DNA from 3 places in the Tepidibacter aestuarii genome. Region 1 is predicted to be linked to each of the others. Evidence: riboswitches for the same ligand, from Rfam matches in the RefSeq annotation. Region 1 holds a riboswitch; each other region holds the start of a gene.
The links. Region 1 has a riboswitch for lysine ahead of lysA (diaminopimelate decarboxylase). Riboswitches for the same ligand answer to the same signal wherever they lie in the genome.
Positions count from the first base shown of each region.

Region 2: another riboswitch for lysine. It lies ahead of M2214_RS04020 (Na+/H+ antiporter NhaC family protein); the one in region 1 lies ahead of lysA (diaminopimelate decarboxylase).
Region 3: another riboswitch for lysine. It lies ahead of lysA (diaminopimelate decarboxylase); the one in region 1 lies ahead of lysA (diaminopimelate decarboxylase).

Region 1 covers NZ_OW235315.1:2,287,364-2,293,041, forward strand. The annotation lists gene sdaAB (L-serine ammonia-lyase, iron-sulfur-dependent subunit beta) at 1-376, opposite strand, end outside; gene M2214_RS11335 (RidA family protein) at 851-1,234, opposite strand; gene ilvA (threonine ammonia-lyase) at 1,318-2,535, opposite strand; gene lysA (diaminopimelate decarboxylase) at 2,766-4,055, opposite strand; lysine riboswitch at 4,146-4,315, opposite strand; gene leuS (leucine--tRNA ligase) at 4,375-5,678, opposite strand, start outside.
Region 2 covers NZ_OW235315.1:841,734-847,411, reverse strand. The annotation lists gene M2214_RS04025 (YwaF family protein) at 1-324, opposite strand, end outside; gene M2214_RS04020 (Na+/H+ antiporter NhaC family protein) at 688-2,433, opposite strand; lysine riboswitch at 2,579-2,757, opposite strand; gene M2214_RS04015 (sugar phosphate isomerase/epimerase family protein) at 2,825-3,613, opposite strand; gene serA (phosphoglycerate dehydrogenase) at 3,625-5,211, opposite strand; gene M2214_RS04005 (pyridoxal-phosphate-dependent aminotransferase family protein) at 5,262-5,678, opposite strand, start outside.
Region 3 covers NZ_OW235315.1:1,207,356-1,213,033, reverse strand. The annotation lists gene M2214_RS05855 (aspartate-semialdehyde dehydrogenase) at 1-871, opposite strand, end outside; gene M2214_RS05850 (aspartate kinase) at 1,005-2,210, opposite strand; gene lysA (diaminopimelate decarboxylase) at 2,232-3,572, opposite strand; lysine riboswitch at 3,679-3,844, opposite strand; lysine riboswitch at 3,980-4,153, opposite strand; gene M2214_RS05840 (hypothetical protein) at 4,463-5,041, shown strand; gene M2214_RS05835 (hypothetical protein) at 5,135-5,678, opposite strand, start outside.

The DNA.
Region 1 (5,678 bases):
AAGCTCCCATAACTTCTACATTTCTATTATCATCAGTCTCTATTATAAACTTAACAGTATTAGGATGTTTATCATCTCCTAAATCTGTTGGAATCATTTCAAACTCTAATCCTCTTTCTTTAGCTATTTCAAATGATGTTTTTATTCTGTCATCATCCGGAGAAAATCCTAATATTCCTCCTACAAGAGCCTTATCAGTACCATGACCCTTATAAGTTTGAGCAAAAGATCCATGAAGTAAGAACTTTACTTTTTTAACACTTCCCCCTGCCATTTTTCTTGCCATACTTCCTAGCTTTGCAGCACCTGCTGTATGAGAACTTGAAGGTCCGATCATATTAGGCCCTACTACATCAAAAACACTATAGTCTTTCATTAGTTTCTCCTTTCAAATTACACAATATGATAGTTTAATTATTACAAATTAATTATACTACAAAAAATATCATTATACTATATTTTTTTTCAATATATTACACGCATTTTATTATTAATTTTATTATATTTTGTAATTTATTAATAATATTTTATATTTATAAATATAATAAATCGTTTTCCATACATTATTTTTTACTTTTTTACATCTACTTTATTCTTGATATAATAAAATAAGTTTTAAAAAATTATATTTTTCTATAATTTTTTATTCATCTTAAATAATTTACTTTTTATAGATTTTTAGATATTTTCCTATAAAACTTAGTTGTATTGAGAATATCGTTATATGAATAGTATTTCCATAGATAGTTTTGATAACTCACATATAATCTAAGAAAAAAACATTAAGTTATAAGTATAAAAAAAAGACTGTTAGCATTATAATGCTAACAGTCTTAAATTAAATATTTTATTATTTTACAACTGCTATAACTTCAATTTCAACTTTAACGTCTCTTGGAAGTCTAGCAACTTCTACACAAGCTCTAGCTGGCTTGTTTTCTCCGAAGTACTCAGCGTATACTTCGTTGATTTGTCCAAATTCATTCATATCTTTAATGAATACAGTACTCTTTACTACATCTGCAAAAGTAGCTCCTGCTTCAGCTAATATAGCTTTTACATTTTCTAATGATCTAGCAGTTTGCTCTTTAACTCCACCTTCAACTACTTCCATAGTAGCTGGGTCAAATGGAACTTGTCCAGATACGAATAATAAGTTTCCAGCCTTTACAGCTTGAGAATATGGTCCTATAGCCTTTGGTGCATTATCTGTATGAATTACTTGATTGTTCATGTTAAAACCCTCCTAAAAAAATCTTTGATTTATTTTAATTATACTATAAATTTATAATAATAAAAGGTAAATTTTAGTTTATATTATTTATTTTTAACTTTTACTTGGTATCCATTTTCTTCAACCTTAGATATTATATCTTTTATATGATCATTATCAAAAGTTTCAAGAACTATATCTACCTCTTGAGTTCCTAAAAGAACTTCATTACCCATTCTACTTTGGTTTATATGAAGTATATTAGCCTTAGTTTCAGCTATTAAGTTTATGAACTTTAACATTTCTCCACACTTATCTGGAAGTATAGTATTAAAGCATAATCTTCTTCCTTCTTTTTCTAATCCTTTATCTATTATTCTATAAAGCATATTTACATCTATGTTTCCGCCAGAAATTACTCCAACTACATTCTTATTAGTTTCTTTTACTTTACCACTCATTATAGCAGCTGTACAAACAGCACCAGCACCTTCGGCAACTATCTTATCTTTTTCTGTTAAGAAAAGAATTGCTTGAGCTATTTCTTCTTCAGTTACAGTTACTATTTCATCTACGAACTCTTCTATTATTTCAAAAGTTAAATCTCCAGGAGTCTTTACAGCTATACCATCAGCTATTGTTGGAGCTTTAAAGAATGTTGTAACTTCTCCAGCTTCTCTTGATGCCTTCATAGAACCTATATTTTCTGATTGAACACCTATTATCTTAACTTTTGGATTTAATGCTTTTGCAGCAACAGCAATACCAGATATTATACCGCCACCACCGATTGGCGCTAATATTATGTCAACGTTTTCAAGATCTTCAAATATTTCAAGCGCTATAGTTCCTTGTCCTGCTATAACGTATGGATCATTGAATGGGTGAAGGAATGTAGCTCCTGTTTCTTTTTGTATTTCTACAGCCTTTGCATAAGCATCATCATATACAAGTCCGTTTAATACAACTTCTGCTCCATAAGACTTAGTAGCAGCTACCTTTGCAAGTGGCGCAGTCGCAGGCATAGCTATAGTAGCTTTAATTCCATTCATCTTAGCTCCTAAAGCAACTCCTTGTGCATGGTTTCCTGCACTTGATGCTATAACTCCACATTGCTTTTCTTCTTCAGTTAAGTTAGCTATTTTATTAACAGCCCCTCTTATTTTGAAAGATCCTGTCTTTTGTAAGTTTTCTAATTTTAAAAATACTCTATTATTGCTCATATTACTAAGAGCTGTACATTCTAATAATTTAGTTTTAACTGCTATACCACTAATTGCTTCTCTTGCTTTTTTAACATCTTCTAAAGTAACTTTCGCCATTATTATCACTCCTTAAGTTAATTATTCCACAACATGTATTTTACATCGTATTTTGCTAAAAATCAACAAGAAAATCGTTTTCACAATTTTATAATTTATCGAACTATTATATTCCAAATAAAAAACACTGTTGTTCACAGGAACTGGACAGTGTTTTTCGTTTTTTTATAGTCTTTTCACACTAGTTTTAGCCGGTTTAAATTTCATTATTTTACGTTTTTATTATATTTTTATATGCAATTTTTTATCAAATCATTGTAGTCTTGTCTCTTGCAAACAAGCTTGTATTCGCCCTTATTTACGAATACAACACCAGGTATTAGAGCCATATTATAGTTACTTGCCATAGAATATCCATAAGCTCCTGTAGACATTATTGTCAACAAATCTCCCTCATTAACTTTAGGAAGATCGACATCCCTTATCAATATATCTCCACTTTCACAACACTTTCCACATACAGTAACTTTTTCAACAAATCTATCTTCAACCCTGTTAGTCAATGCAACCTCATACTCTGCCTTATAAAGAGCAGGTCTTATATTATCCGTCATTCCTCCATCTACAGATACATATTTTCTAACTCCTTTTATATTTTTTATAGCTCCAACCTCGTAAATAGTAACACCAGAATTAGCTATAATAGATCTTCCTGGTTCTATTATTATTCTTGGCATTTTTATATTCATATTGATCGCATTTGATTCTGTAGAATTTAATATAGTATCTGTATAATTTCTTATATCTGTTGGATTTGTATCTTCATTATAATAAACTCCAAATCCACCTCCTATATCAAATTCTTCTATAGTATAATTAAAAATTTCCTTAATCTCTTTTATTATATTCATCATAACATTAGATAAGTTTATGTAAGTCTCAACCTCACATATTTGAGACCCAACGTGACAATGAATACCTAAAAGATTTATATTTTTATATTCTAAACAGTTTCTAACAGCTCCTAAATAATCTTTTTCATTCATACTGAATCCAAATTTTGTATCTATAACACCAGTTTTTATATATTCATGTGTATTAGAATCAACACCTGGTGATATCCTAATCAACACATTTATTTTTTTATTTTTTTGACCCGCTATTTCATCTATCATTTTAAGTTCTGTAAAATTATCTACAACAAACCTTCCAACTCCATAATCAATTCCCATAACTATCTCATTTTTACTTTTGTTATTTCCATGGAAAATAATATTTTTCATAGGAAAGCCTGAGTATTTAGCTACATATAATTCTCCTCCAGATACTACATCTAAATAAGCACCTTCTTCTTTTAATATAGAACACATATATGGTGTTAAAAAAGCCTTGCCCGCATATGCTACTATATTTTTACCTGAACATTCAAAGTTTTGCTTGAATTTTCTTATGTTGTTTCTTACTAACTCTTCATCATATACATATAAAGGAGTTTTGAACTCTTTAGCTATATCAGATAACTTAAAATCATGTATATACATCTCATTTTCTTTAACATTGTAATTTCCAAATAACCTCATCTAAATCACACCCCTATTTTTTGAGTATAAATAAAAAACAGCCTAAGCACCCCAAAGGAATGCTCAAGCTGTTTTAATATACTCAAACAAAACCTCTGTAGCTCTCCATCGAAACCGATGACAGCTGCATACATATTTTGCATACAGCCAGAAAAATGACTTTGCATATCATTTATCTTCGGCCACAATTCCTTTCGTCTTACTTCAAAGCTTGCCAGCTCCATAAAACTAATATTAATTGCGGCTCCTCTACCTTAGGTTATTAATATTTTATTTTTTTAAAATTGTATCACAATTAAGTCACAATGTCCAACTTTTTTTATTTTACAACTATATTAACTAATTTTTTAGGAACAGCTATAACTTTAACTATTTCCTTGCCTTCAGTAAGTTCTTTTATTTTTTCATCTGCTAATGCCTTTTCTTGCATTTCTTCTCTTGTAACATTAGCACTTAAGTTTAACTTACCTCTAACCTTACCATTAATTTGAACAACAACTTCTATCTCATCCTTAACAAGAGCAGTTTCATCATACTCAGGCCATGATATTTCTGATGCACTTCCTTCTTTTCCTATAATACTCCAAAGTTGTTCTCCAACGTGTGGTGTAAATGGTGAGATTATAGTTACTATAGCTTCTATACCTTCTTTTAGTATACCTTCTTTTCTATTTTCATTTTCTTTATACTTGTACATCTCATTAACAAGCTCCATAAGAGCAGATATTGCAGTATTGAATCCAAATTTACCAGATATGTCATCAGTAACTTTTTTGATTGTAGAATGTATAACAAATCTAGCTTGTTTATCTTCTTTAGATAAATTTTCAAGATTAGTCTCTGCATTTACACAATCCTTTAACTCTTCTACTAATCTAAATACTCTATTTATAAATCTATAACATCCTTCTACACCTTGTTCAGACCAATCTAAATCTCTCTCAGGAGGTGCAGCAAATAATACGAATAATCTAGCAGTATCCGCTCCATATTTTTCAATTATCTCTAAAGGACTAACTACATTACCTTTAGACTTTGACATTTTAGCTCCTTCTTTTAATACCATTCCTTGAGTTAATAAGTTCTTAAATGGCTCATCAAAATCTACCATATCTAAATCCTTTAAAACCTTAACGAAGAATCTTGAGTAAAGCAGGTGAAGTATAGCGTGTTCTACTCCTCCTATATATTGGTCAACAGGCATCCACTTTTGTACTAGCTCTTTATCGAAAGCTTCATTTTCATTTCTAGCATCTATATATCTTAAGAAATACCAAGATGAATCTATGAATGTATCCATAGTATCCATTTCTCTTCTAGCTGGCTTTGAGCATTTAGGACACGTTGTATTCATAAAGCTTTCAGAAGTTATTAAAGGAGATTGTCCTTTTCCTGTAAATTCAACATCAGTTGGTAATTCAACAGGTAGATTCTCTCTTTCAACAGGAACAGTTCCACAATCTTCACAATAAACTATCGGAATAGGACAACCCCAATATCTTTGTCTTGATATTAACCAGTCTCTTAATCTATAGTTTATAGTCTTTTTACCTATTTTAGATTCTTCTAATTTTTCAACTATTTTTTCAAAAGCTTCTTTAGAATCCATTCCATTGAATTCTT
Region 2 (5,678 bases), 1.4 Mb from region 1:
CAAAGCGACAACACTACCCGACATTCCCCAAAAGTAAGCCACCTCAAAAAAACCATAGCTCTCTTTTAAAATCATTACAATACATAAAATAGTCGTTACTCTACATATGTATAAAGGTAGAGATTCTTGCCAAGTAAAATTTCCAGAAGTTATGTACCAAGAATACATAAAAAACTGCTGAATAATAAGCATTATACCTATACCAAGCCCTACTTTTCTTCTATTTTTTTGTATATAATCTCTCATTAAAAACATACCTAAAATAATAGCACCTATTATTATCAAAGTCGTTATATGGCTCTTTGAATAAAGATTAAAACTCATTGAGTCATATGTATTGCTCCAAAATGCATCCATCTTTATTTTTTCTCTCCTTTTTTGTCTATATCTTACAATTTCATGTAACAACCTGTATATTATAACACATCTATATACAATAAAAAACGATCATAATTTCCTATTTTTAACATAACCTCAAACCTATAACGGTATTTTTTCTATAATAACAATTGTGTAGATAATATTTAACTTTATAATAGAATACTTACTCCTAAAACTATATATGAAAATATCGTTGTATTCACGGTATTTTCATATATAGTTTTGATTACCCACAAAATAAAAAAAGTAGCTACCTGAATTTCATTAGCACGAAATCCAGATAACTACTTTTATATTAATATTTTACTATAAATCGGCTACATCCTTTAAAGATACACTTTCTGCATCCTCTACAGGAGTTCCCACAAAATACACAGTTCCAATTATAGCTAAAACAGCTATTGGAAGAGTTATATATACAGGTACTCCAAATCCTGCTGGTAAATATCCAAATAGTATAGATATAGTACCTACAGTTACAGCATATACAATTTGAGTATTAACATGATCTATATGATTGCATCCTGCTCCCATTGAAGATAGTATAGTTGTATCTGAAATAGGTGAACAGTGATCTCCAAAAGTTGCTCCAGTTAAAACAGCTCCAGCGCTCATTATAATGTATGAAGACTCTGGCGATATAGCATGTGCTAAAGGTATAGTAAGTGGCATAAGTATACCCATTGTTCCATAAGATGTACCTGTCGCAAAAGATATAACAGCTGCAAGTGCAAATATCATAGATGGCAGTAAGAATTTAGGTATAGCACCAGATAATACTGATACTAAAAACTTAGCAGTTCCAAGCTCTTTTATAACACTACTTAAAGACCATGCAAGTAATAATATAACACCTGTTATAACTAGTGAATTCATTCCCTTTACCCACGTATCAATAGCTTCTGATACCTTGAATATTTTTTGACTAGTACCCATTATAATAGCTACTATACTTGCAAACAATGCACCCTGGAATAATACTATACTTGCATCAGATGCTCCAAAAGTTTCTCTAACAGCTGCAAATGAAACAGGTGAATTCTTTAATAATTCTATTAAAACAGTATCTTCTCCACCCATTATAGTATTGTATCCATTGTAGTAAAAACCAAGTAAAGATGCAAATATTAAAACTCCTATAGGAACTATAGCATTCCATACACTAAGCTTAATTCCTTCTTTAGGTTGAATCTCTTTACTTTCCTCTTCAAACTTAGCATCCATCTCATCACCTAAAACTTTTCCACTAGTTCTAGCTCTTCTCTCACACTTAAGCATCGGTCCAAATTCTCTTAAGAATATAGCAGTACAAACTATAAATATAAGAATTAATATATTGTAAAATCTATAAGGAATAGTAGATATAAATACAGAATAAGCATTTACCTGTTGACCTATACTTGCATAAGCATCCTTTATTAAACTTATTTCATAACCAATCCAAGTAGATATAATAGCAATACCAGCTATCGGAGCTGCAGTTGCATCTATTATAAATGATAATTTTTCTCTTGATATCTTCATTCTATCTGTTACAGGTCTCATTATAGGGCCTACTATAAGTGCATTTGCATAATCATCAAAAAATACTATAAGTCCTAAAATCCAAGTAAATAATTGAGCACTTCTAGGAGATTTAGCTCTTTTAGCAAGGCTCTCAGCTATAGCTTTAGCTCCTCCCATTCTAGTTATAAGTGCAATAAGTCCTCCTATAGTTAAACATTGAAGAATAATACCTGCATCCCAAGGGTCTGCTAAAGATGATAAAACCTTGTCTATTATAGATAAAAATCCATTAAATAATGCCATAAAAACATTAGAACCACTTAAACTAACCAAAAACGTTCCTGAAAATACTCCTAAAAACAAAGATAACACAACATTTTTAGTTACAAATGCTAAAACTATAGCAACTAAAGGTGGTAATAAAGTTAATAACCCAAACTTATCCGCATTAACTTGAGCTGGGTCTAGCTCTTCTGCAAATCCAAAGTTCATGCATAATGCAAACAACATAAAAGTTAAAATTAAAATAAATCCTCTTTTTCTCATTTTTACTCCTCCTAAAATTTAGATTACAAGCGAAATTTTTTGGAGAAGAGTCCATCAAAACAAAAAAACCTTGAGTCTTCACTCAAGGTTAAATAAGCATGTTTAAATTAATACCCTACAAATAGGGCTAATTGCCTACTTTCATTTGAATGATAGCTCCCCACAAATAAGTATTTGTGACAGTGTTGCATATATTATACGCAACCCCAACCCTACAACCTTAAAGCATCAGTTGTAAAGCTTCGGCATTATTTCCTTTCGTGCTTCTTCATAGTGCTTAACTCCAAAGCAGTACTATTAAACAATGCAACCTCTATCTTTTTTTTCGTTCACTTGTTATTTCATAATGATACAATACACTCTTAGTTTAGTCAACAACAAAATTTTAATTTTATATGAACTTTCTCAAATTTTCTAATGATTCTAAAGCTTTTTCTCTAGGTCTTACCTCTAATATATAAACCTTATCTTCAGCTCCTATATCCTCTATATACTTTGAAAAATCAAGCTTCCCATCTCCTACAACTTGATGATCACTTATATCATTTACATCATGGACATGAACAGTTTTAATTTTATCTATATTATTTTTGAAAAATTTTATTTCATCATACTTTTCAAAATAAGAATGACCTATATCCCATGTTAAAAATACATTTTTTTCATATATAATATCATCTAAAATTTCTTGGTACAATTTCTGAGTAAATTTTCCAGAATTTTCAACACAAAGTCTAATCTTGTCTTCACAATAATCACTCAAATCTATAAGAGAACTTTTCAAAATACTTTTATATTCTTCATGATATATATCATCTAAATAACATTTTTTATCTGTCAATGTAAAATAAGGAGTTGATCCTATGTGTATAGTTATTCTACTTGCATCTATATTTTTTCCAAACCCTATAATTTCTTTCAATCTATCAATACCAGCACGCCTAACCTTTTCATGAAGATTTAAAAGAGATATATCCTCAGGTGCGTGCATAGTAATCTCTATATTGTTTTCTTTCTTATATTTTTTTATATTTTCTATATCCTTTTCATCATAATTTTCAGGAAAAAAACACTTCATATTCATATTTATCTCAACTGCATTAAATCCATTTATTTTAGCAAATTCCATGCAATCAAGTATATTTTTTTCTCCAACTGATGCTGCATATCCTATTTTCATAAAACCGCCTCCTATAACTTTATACCTTTAGCCCACAATACATTTTTTGAATTTGATATACCTTCAATAGATTCTTTTGATACTCCTTCATCTACATTTAGTATCATTAAAGCTTTTTGCCCTCTTGTATTTCTACCAACTTGCATAGTTGCAACATTCACATTGTTCTTTCCAAGAACCATTCCTATATCCCCTATTACACCTGGAACATCCCAGTTTTGTATAAACAGCATATGTCTAGTAGGATTTACATCAACTTCATATCCATGAATTTCAACAAGCTTTCCTTCCTTTTTTGAAGATAAACTTCCAAGGAGAGTAAATTCACCATTCTTATTTTTTATTTTTACAGACATTGAATCCACATAGTTTTTATAGTTATCTTTTTTCTTTTCTTCATTTACAATTATTCCTCTATTTTTAGCACATAAATGAGCATTTATATAATTTACATTTTCCTTCATTACAGGCTCTAAAAGACCTTTTATAAATGCTATTGTAACCATTTGAACATCCTGAGAAGCTATATTTCCATGATATTGAATATCTACAAGTTCAATTGGCTCATTGTGAATTTGGTAATATATCTTGCCTAGTTTTTCTGCAAGTTCTATATAGGGCTTAATTAGTTTAAGCTCTTCCCTATGAATAGTTGGAAGATTAACTGCATTAGTTACAATATCACCATTTAATCCATTTATAATCTGATTAGCAATTGTTTTTCCAACATTCTCTTGTGCTTCTATAGTTCCAGCACCTATATGAGGTGTAACTACTATATTTGGATGATCAAATAATTTACTATTAACACAAGGCTCTATATTGTGAACATCAAGAGCAGCACTTGCTATTTTTCCATCCTCTATTCCCTTTAATAATGCATTCTCATTTACAATTCCACCTCTAGCTGCATTTACCAATCTAACTCCTATTTTCATACACTCTATTTCGTTTTCATCTATCATATTTATAGTTTCTTCTGTTTTAGGAGTATGAACAGTAATAAAGTCTGACTCTTGCAATAAATCTTTTAATTCATCCTTTTTAGTAGCTTTAAACTTTTCAAATCTTTCATCCATTATATACGGATCATAAGCTATTATATTCATGCCAAAAGCCTTCATTCTAGTTGCAACCAAAGATCCTATCTTTCCAAGCCCTATTATTCCAAGAGTCTTTCCATAAAGCTCTACACCCTTAAAAGAATTTCTTCCCCAATTACCTAGCTTAGTATCTTCATTAGCTTGAGGTATATTTCTTGATTGAGAAAGTAATAACCCTATAGTAAGCTCACAAGCAGACATAGTATTACTTTGAGGAGTATTTGCTACAATTATACCTCTTTTAGTAGCTGTTTCTATATCTATATTATCTATTCCATTTCCAGCTCTTCCTACTATTTTAAGATTTGTACCTTTATCCAACAATTCTTTGTCAACCATAGTATTACTTCTAACTATAATCCCATTATATTCATTTATTATATTCAATAATTCCTCTCTAGAAATACCTGCTTTTATATCTACATCTACTGTTTTTTGCAATATCTTTATTCCCTCTTTATCTATCATTTCTGTAATTATAACCTTGTTTTTCACTATAATCCCCTCCAATTTTGTACTTAGTATTCAGTATACATATTTTTTAGTTAAAATTTTTTTATAGCTTCTTCTAACGCATGTAAGGTTTTCTCTATCATTTCTTCATCAACGCACCCCATATGCCCTATTCTTATAATTTCATTTTTTAATTTTCCTTGACCTGCCGCTATTACTATATTAAATTCTTCCTCCATTATTGTTTTTATATCAACAGCTTTATTTTTCATTTTTATAGAAGTCACTGTATTAGATTGATATTTTTCATCTACAAAAAATTCTAATCCCATATTTTTAACACCTTCTCTAAACATACAAGCTAATCTTTCATGTCTCTTACAAACATTATCAATACCTTCTTTTTGTATCATCTTTAACGCCTCATTTGTTCCAACTATGAGCGATACAGCTGGAGTATAAGGTGTTTGAGGTAATTCTTTATCCATTCGATCTTTAGCTTTTTTAAA
Region 3 (5,678 bases), 1.1 Mb from region 1:
TTCCAACATATACTTCATCTTTTCCTTCAACATCTGTTGCTAGAGGATATTTATTTTCTTTTAGATTATCAACAACAACTACTCCTTCAGTATTTTTCAAAGTATTAAATACTTCTTCAACTTCAAATTCTTTTTCAAATTCTACATTAACAGATTCACTATGACTATATAACACTGGAACTCTTACTGTTGTAGCAGTTATTTTAAGATCATAATCATTTAATATTTTCTTAGTTTCATCTATCATTTTCATTTCTTCTTTTGTATATCCATTATCCATAAATACATCTATATGAGGTAGAGCATTATACGCTATAGGATGAGGGTATAGTTTATTTTCATTTCCTTTTAAGCCTTCTTCTAAATCCATAATGCCTCTGACTCCAGATCCAGAAACAGCTTGATATGTTGAGTAAACTATTCTTTTGATTTTAAATTTATCATGTAATGCTTTTAAAGGTACTACCGCTTGAATAGTTGAACAGTTAGGATTTGCTATTATTCCATTATGTTTTTTGACATCTTCCGGATTAACTTCAGGAACCACTAGTGGAATATCTTTATCCATTCTCCAAGCACTACTATTATCTACTACAACCACTCCTTTTTCTTTAGCTATTGGAGCATATTTTTTACTAAGTTCTCCTCCAGCAGAAAATAAAGCAATATCTATATCTTTATCAAAAGAACTCTCACTTAATTCTTCAATTATGTAATCTTTTCCTTTAAAATTAACAGTATTGCCAGCTGATCTTTTTGATGCCATTAAATATAGATTTTCTATAGGAAAATCTCTTTCTTCTAAAACTTTCAAAAATGTTCTTCCTACCATTCCAGTAGCTCCAACTACAGCAACATTTACTTTTTTCATTTTTATTCCCCCTCTTACAATTTTATTTAACTATATAATTATGGCTATTAGCCTCTAATTCCATAAAATCATTTTCTATTACTTATAACTTTAAAATTAAAATATATTACTTTTCAAAAGTAACAATTTTATTTTATAAATCAAATTCTTTTGCTATTACAGTTATTGCTTTTCCCTTGTCACTTGAATTTATAGTATAAGATATGCTTATCTCAGAAGTTGTAACTTGCTTAAATTCAATATCATTATCTGCAAATATTTTAAACATCTTAGCTGCAACTCCTGATTGATTCATCATGCCTATTCCAACAACAGATATCTTAGTTATACTAGCCTCCTCAGATATTTCTATATCTTTCATTTCTTTTTTCAATTCATTTATTACATCATGAATAATATATATATCATCTTTAGATGTTGTAAAAGAAACATTTACATATCCATCATTAGGTGCTGTTTGACTTATCATATCTACATTAACATTACTTTGTGATAATTTGTCAAATATAGTTGCTATATTTTTACAATTATATAAAACATTATTAATAGTAATCATCAAAACATCATCAGTAGTCGTAAGACCTGTTATTACTTTTTGCTCCATATTTTCATCATACTCCTTTATATAAGTTCCTCTTTTATTTCCTTTATTCAGTGCTACATAAATAGGTATATTATACTTAAATCCAATTTCAACTGCTCTTGTCTCCATTACTCCAGCTCCTAAGCTTGACAATTCCATCATCTCCTCATAACTTATATAGTCTAATTTTTTAGCATTCGAATAAGATCTAGGGTCAACAGCATAAATTCCCTCTACATCAGTATATATTTCGCAAGTACAATTAAGTTTAGCAGCTAAAGCAACCGCTGTAGTATCTGATCCGCCTCTTCCTAAAGTAGTTATATCACCATTTTCGTTTATACCTTGAAAACCCGCTACAACAACTATTTTTCCCTCTTTTAAATGTTTTTTTATAATATCAATATTAATTTCTGCAACACGATTTTTAGTATGCAGTCCTTCTGTTTTTATTCCTGCTTGAAAACCAGTTAGTGATATTGAATTGTATCCTTGTTCCTTAAATATCATTGATAGTAATGAAATAGACACTTGTTCTCCTGTAGACATAAGCATATCTAACTCTCTCTTGCATGGATTTTGTGAAATTTCTTTAGCCATTTCAACAAGTCTATCAGTACTTTTGCCCATAGCAGAAACTACAACTACTACATCATTTCCTTTTTCTCTTTGATCTATCACTCTTTTTGCAATATCTTTCATTCTATCTATACTTCCTACAGAAGTTCCACCGTATTTCTGAACTATTGTAGCCATATTAATTGCCCCCTTTAATATTTAAAATAATATATCATTTCTAATAAGATCTTCATACGTTTCTCTTTTAACAGCAAGTCTTGATTCTCCACCTTTAACAAATACTACTGCCGGCTTTAAAATTCTATTGTAATTGCTGGACATGCTGTAATTATATGCACCTGTGCTTAGAACAGCTAATACATCATTTCTTTGAACTTTTGGTAGTTTAATATTTTTTATTATAATATCCCCAGATTCACAACATTTTCCTGCAACAGTATATGTTTTTCCATGTTCAAAATTCATTTTATTAGCAACAACAGCTTCATACTTAGCATTATATAAAGCTGTTCTTGGATTATCAGTCATACCTCCATCAACAAATATATACTCCTTACCTGAATATGTTTTTTTAGTTCCTCCTATTTTATAAAGTGTAGTTCCTGCATTAGCAACTATTGCTCGTCCTGGTTCTATCATTACCTTTGGAATTTTTACACCAATTTTTTGTGTTACGTCTTTTATTAGTAAAAGCATATTATTAAGACACTTTTTTATATCAATTTGATCATCTTCATCAGTATAGCGTACTCCAAACCCTCCACCTAAATTTAATTCTTCAGTAGTAAAATTACTCTTATCTTTTATTTCTTTTATAAATTCAAACATAGCTAAAACACTTGAATAAAATGACTGCTCCTCAAAAATTTGAGAACCTATATGACAATGAAATCCCTTTAAATTGACTCTATCACTCATTTGAAATTTATTTATTACAAAATGAATATCATCACTAAATATTGATTCACCAAACTTTGAATCATTTTTAGAAGTCTGAATATACTCATGGGTATATGCTTCTATTCCTGGATTTACTCTTAATAATACATCTATTTTTTTATCTAATTCTTCACATAAGCTCTCTAATAAGTCTAATTCTTGTCTATTATCTACTATTATTCTACCTACACCTGATTTAATAGCTAAAGTTAATTCTTCTTCTGTTTTGTTATTTCCATGCATATATATTTTATTTGGAGGAAAATTTGCTTTTAACGCAGTATATAGTTCTCCACCAGATACAACATCTAAACATAACCCTTCAGCTTTTATAATTTTACATATAGCTAAATTTAAAAATGCTTTAGAAGCATATATTACTTCAGTATTAATTCCTTTCAACGAAAAACTTTTATTAAATAATTTGCAATTATCCCTAACTAACTCTTCATCTACTACATATAGTGGAGTTCCATACTCTTTAGCTAAATCAACTACATCACAATTTCCTATTTCAAAATTTCCCATATCATTTATATTCATTGTTCCAAATAATTTCATTATAACGTCACCTCTCTTATATATGTTTTCATTTTTCATGCTTTTTTATAAATAAAAAAAACAGTCATGAGCAAAAGGTACTCATGACTGTTTTATACAAAATCAAAGTATATTTTATATAAAAACAATAATTCCTTTTGCCCCAATATGATAAGTCCTCCTTTAGAAAATTGGGCTATTTTCTAAAGACAGTACTATGCTTATTCAACATAGTCCCAATACATAAATTCTATGTATTTCGGCGGTTGGACCTTTCCAATCTATAACATTTATATGCTGTACTCTTTACAACCGCGGCCTCTATATCATATTGTTTATATTTTTTATTTTTAAATGTAATAATTCCTTGTATATAAAAAAGCAGTTATGAGCAAAAGGCACTCATAACTGCTTTATACAAAACTAAAATACTGTTTTATACAAAAACATCTATTCCTTTTGCCCCAACATGATAAGTCCTCCTTTAGAAAATTGGGCTATTTTCTAAAGACAGTACTATGTTTATTCAACATAGTCCCAATACATAGGATTTATTCATCTATGTATTTCGGCGGTTGGACCTTTCCTGTATATATCTATCATATGCAGTACTAATTGCAACCGCGGCCTCTATATCATATTGTTTATATTTTTTTTTATTTTCTGATTAATTGTTTAAAAGAATTCTAACAGATATTATACTGAGAGTCAACAATATTTTTAAAAATAAAGTTTTAAATTTTAGTATCATCAGAAATGAACCACTGAAAAAATGCATTTAATAAAGTTGTTAGAAGTAAATATGTCAGCTATTTAAGTAAAAGTGGAAACAAAAATAATTTATCAAAACTTGGGGACTATGATAAATAAATGTGTTATAATGTGCATAAAATAAATTAAGGTTATATTATACAAAAGGGCAGAAATAATTTACTTGTTCAAATAAAAAAATGAAAGGTGATATAATGAGGAAAAAAAGATATTTTCAAAATCACTATAAATATGATAAAAATAATAATACTTATTTAATACAAGTGTCTCTTGATGATTATGATGATGTATATGATGATTGGGACCCTTCACCTTTTAAGAAAAGAGATATTGAAGACGAATTTAATGATTTTGTAGTAAATTCATCAGAGGATATACCTTTAAGTTTCAATATCCAAATTATTCTTTATTTACCTGAGTCTAAAAAAGATCCAAAGAAAGAAGTAGCTTTATTATCAGCCTATAAAAATTATTACAGCTATGCACTCGATAGACTTGTAAAGAGCAAATCCAATCTTAACAAAAAAACTTTATCGTATTTATTTCTTTCTATTTCATTTCTTAGTATGGGTTATTTTTTTATTAAAGATATACAAAACGTATTTCTTAATATTTTACACGAAGGAATATATATAGGTGGATGGGTGTTTTTATGGGAATTTTTCACTAATATTTTCATAACAACAAGAGAAGTACAGGCGGAGTATAAGCTGTATAAAAGATTGTATCAGTCTGAAGTTAAATTTATTTATAAGTAGTTTTTACATCAATATTATCCAGAGAACAAAATTTTTATAATCCCTTAGTGTATAAAAAAAGATGCATATGAAAATCATACACATCTTTAAATCTTATAATATTGAACTAACTAAAGCAAAAATACTTTCTTTAAAGTAAGCTACAGTTATAAGCTCACTTGCAACTATTATCATTGGATATACACAAGTAGTTTTTAATACAGATAATCCAGTTAAACTCTTAATATAGTTATAAAGTAACTTATATTGAGTAATCTTTGCTATTATAAATAATATCATACTAATTTGTACTGATACAGCTGATGCAACTATTCCTAAAGATATATAAGCAATAGGTACAATGTACGATATATTTATTGAAACTATTAGATTCTTAAAATCTACCTTTTTATTAGATAATAAGTTTATTAAAGCTATAAAACTTATTATCATTAAACTTTCGATGAATATAGCTTTTGATCCAATTACAAATACATTTGTCCAGTTAGATAAGTTAAATACACTAACCCCTTTCGATAAATCAAAATTTTCTGTCAAGCTATATATGTTATTTATGATATTATTCGAAGAAAGATTAGCTAAAAAAACCATATTCATCAAACTAAATACAATAGAACAAAATCCTAACATTCCTATA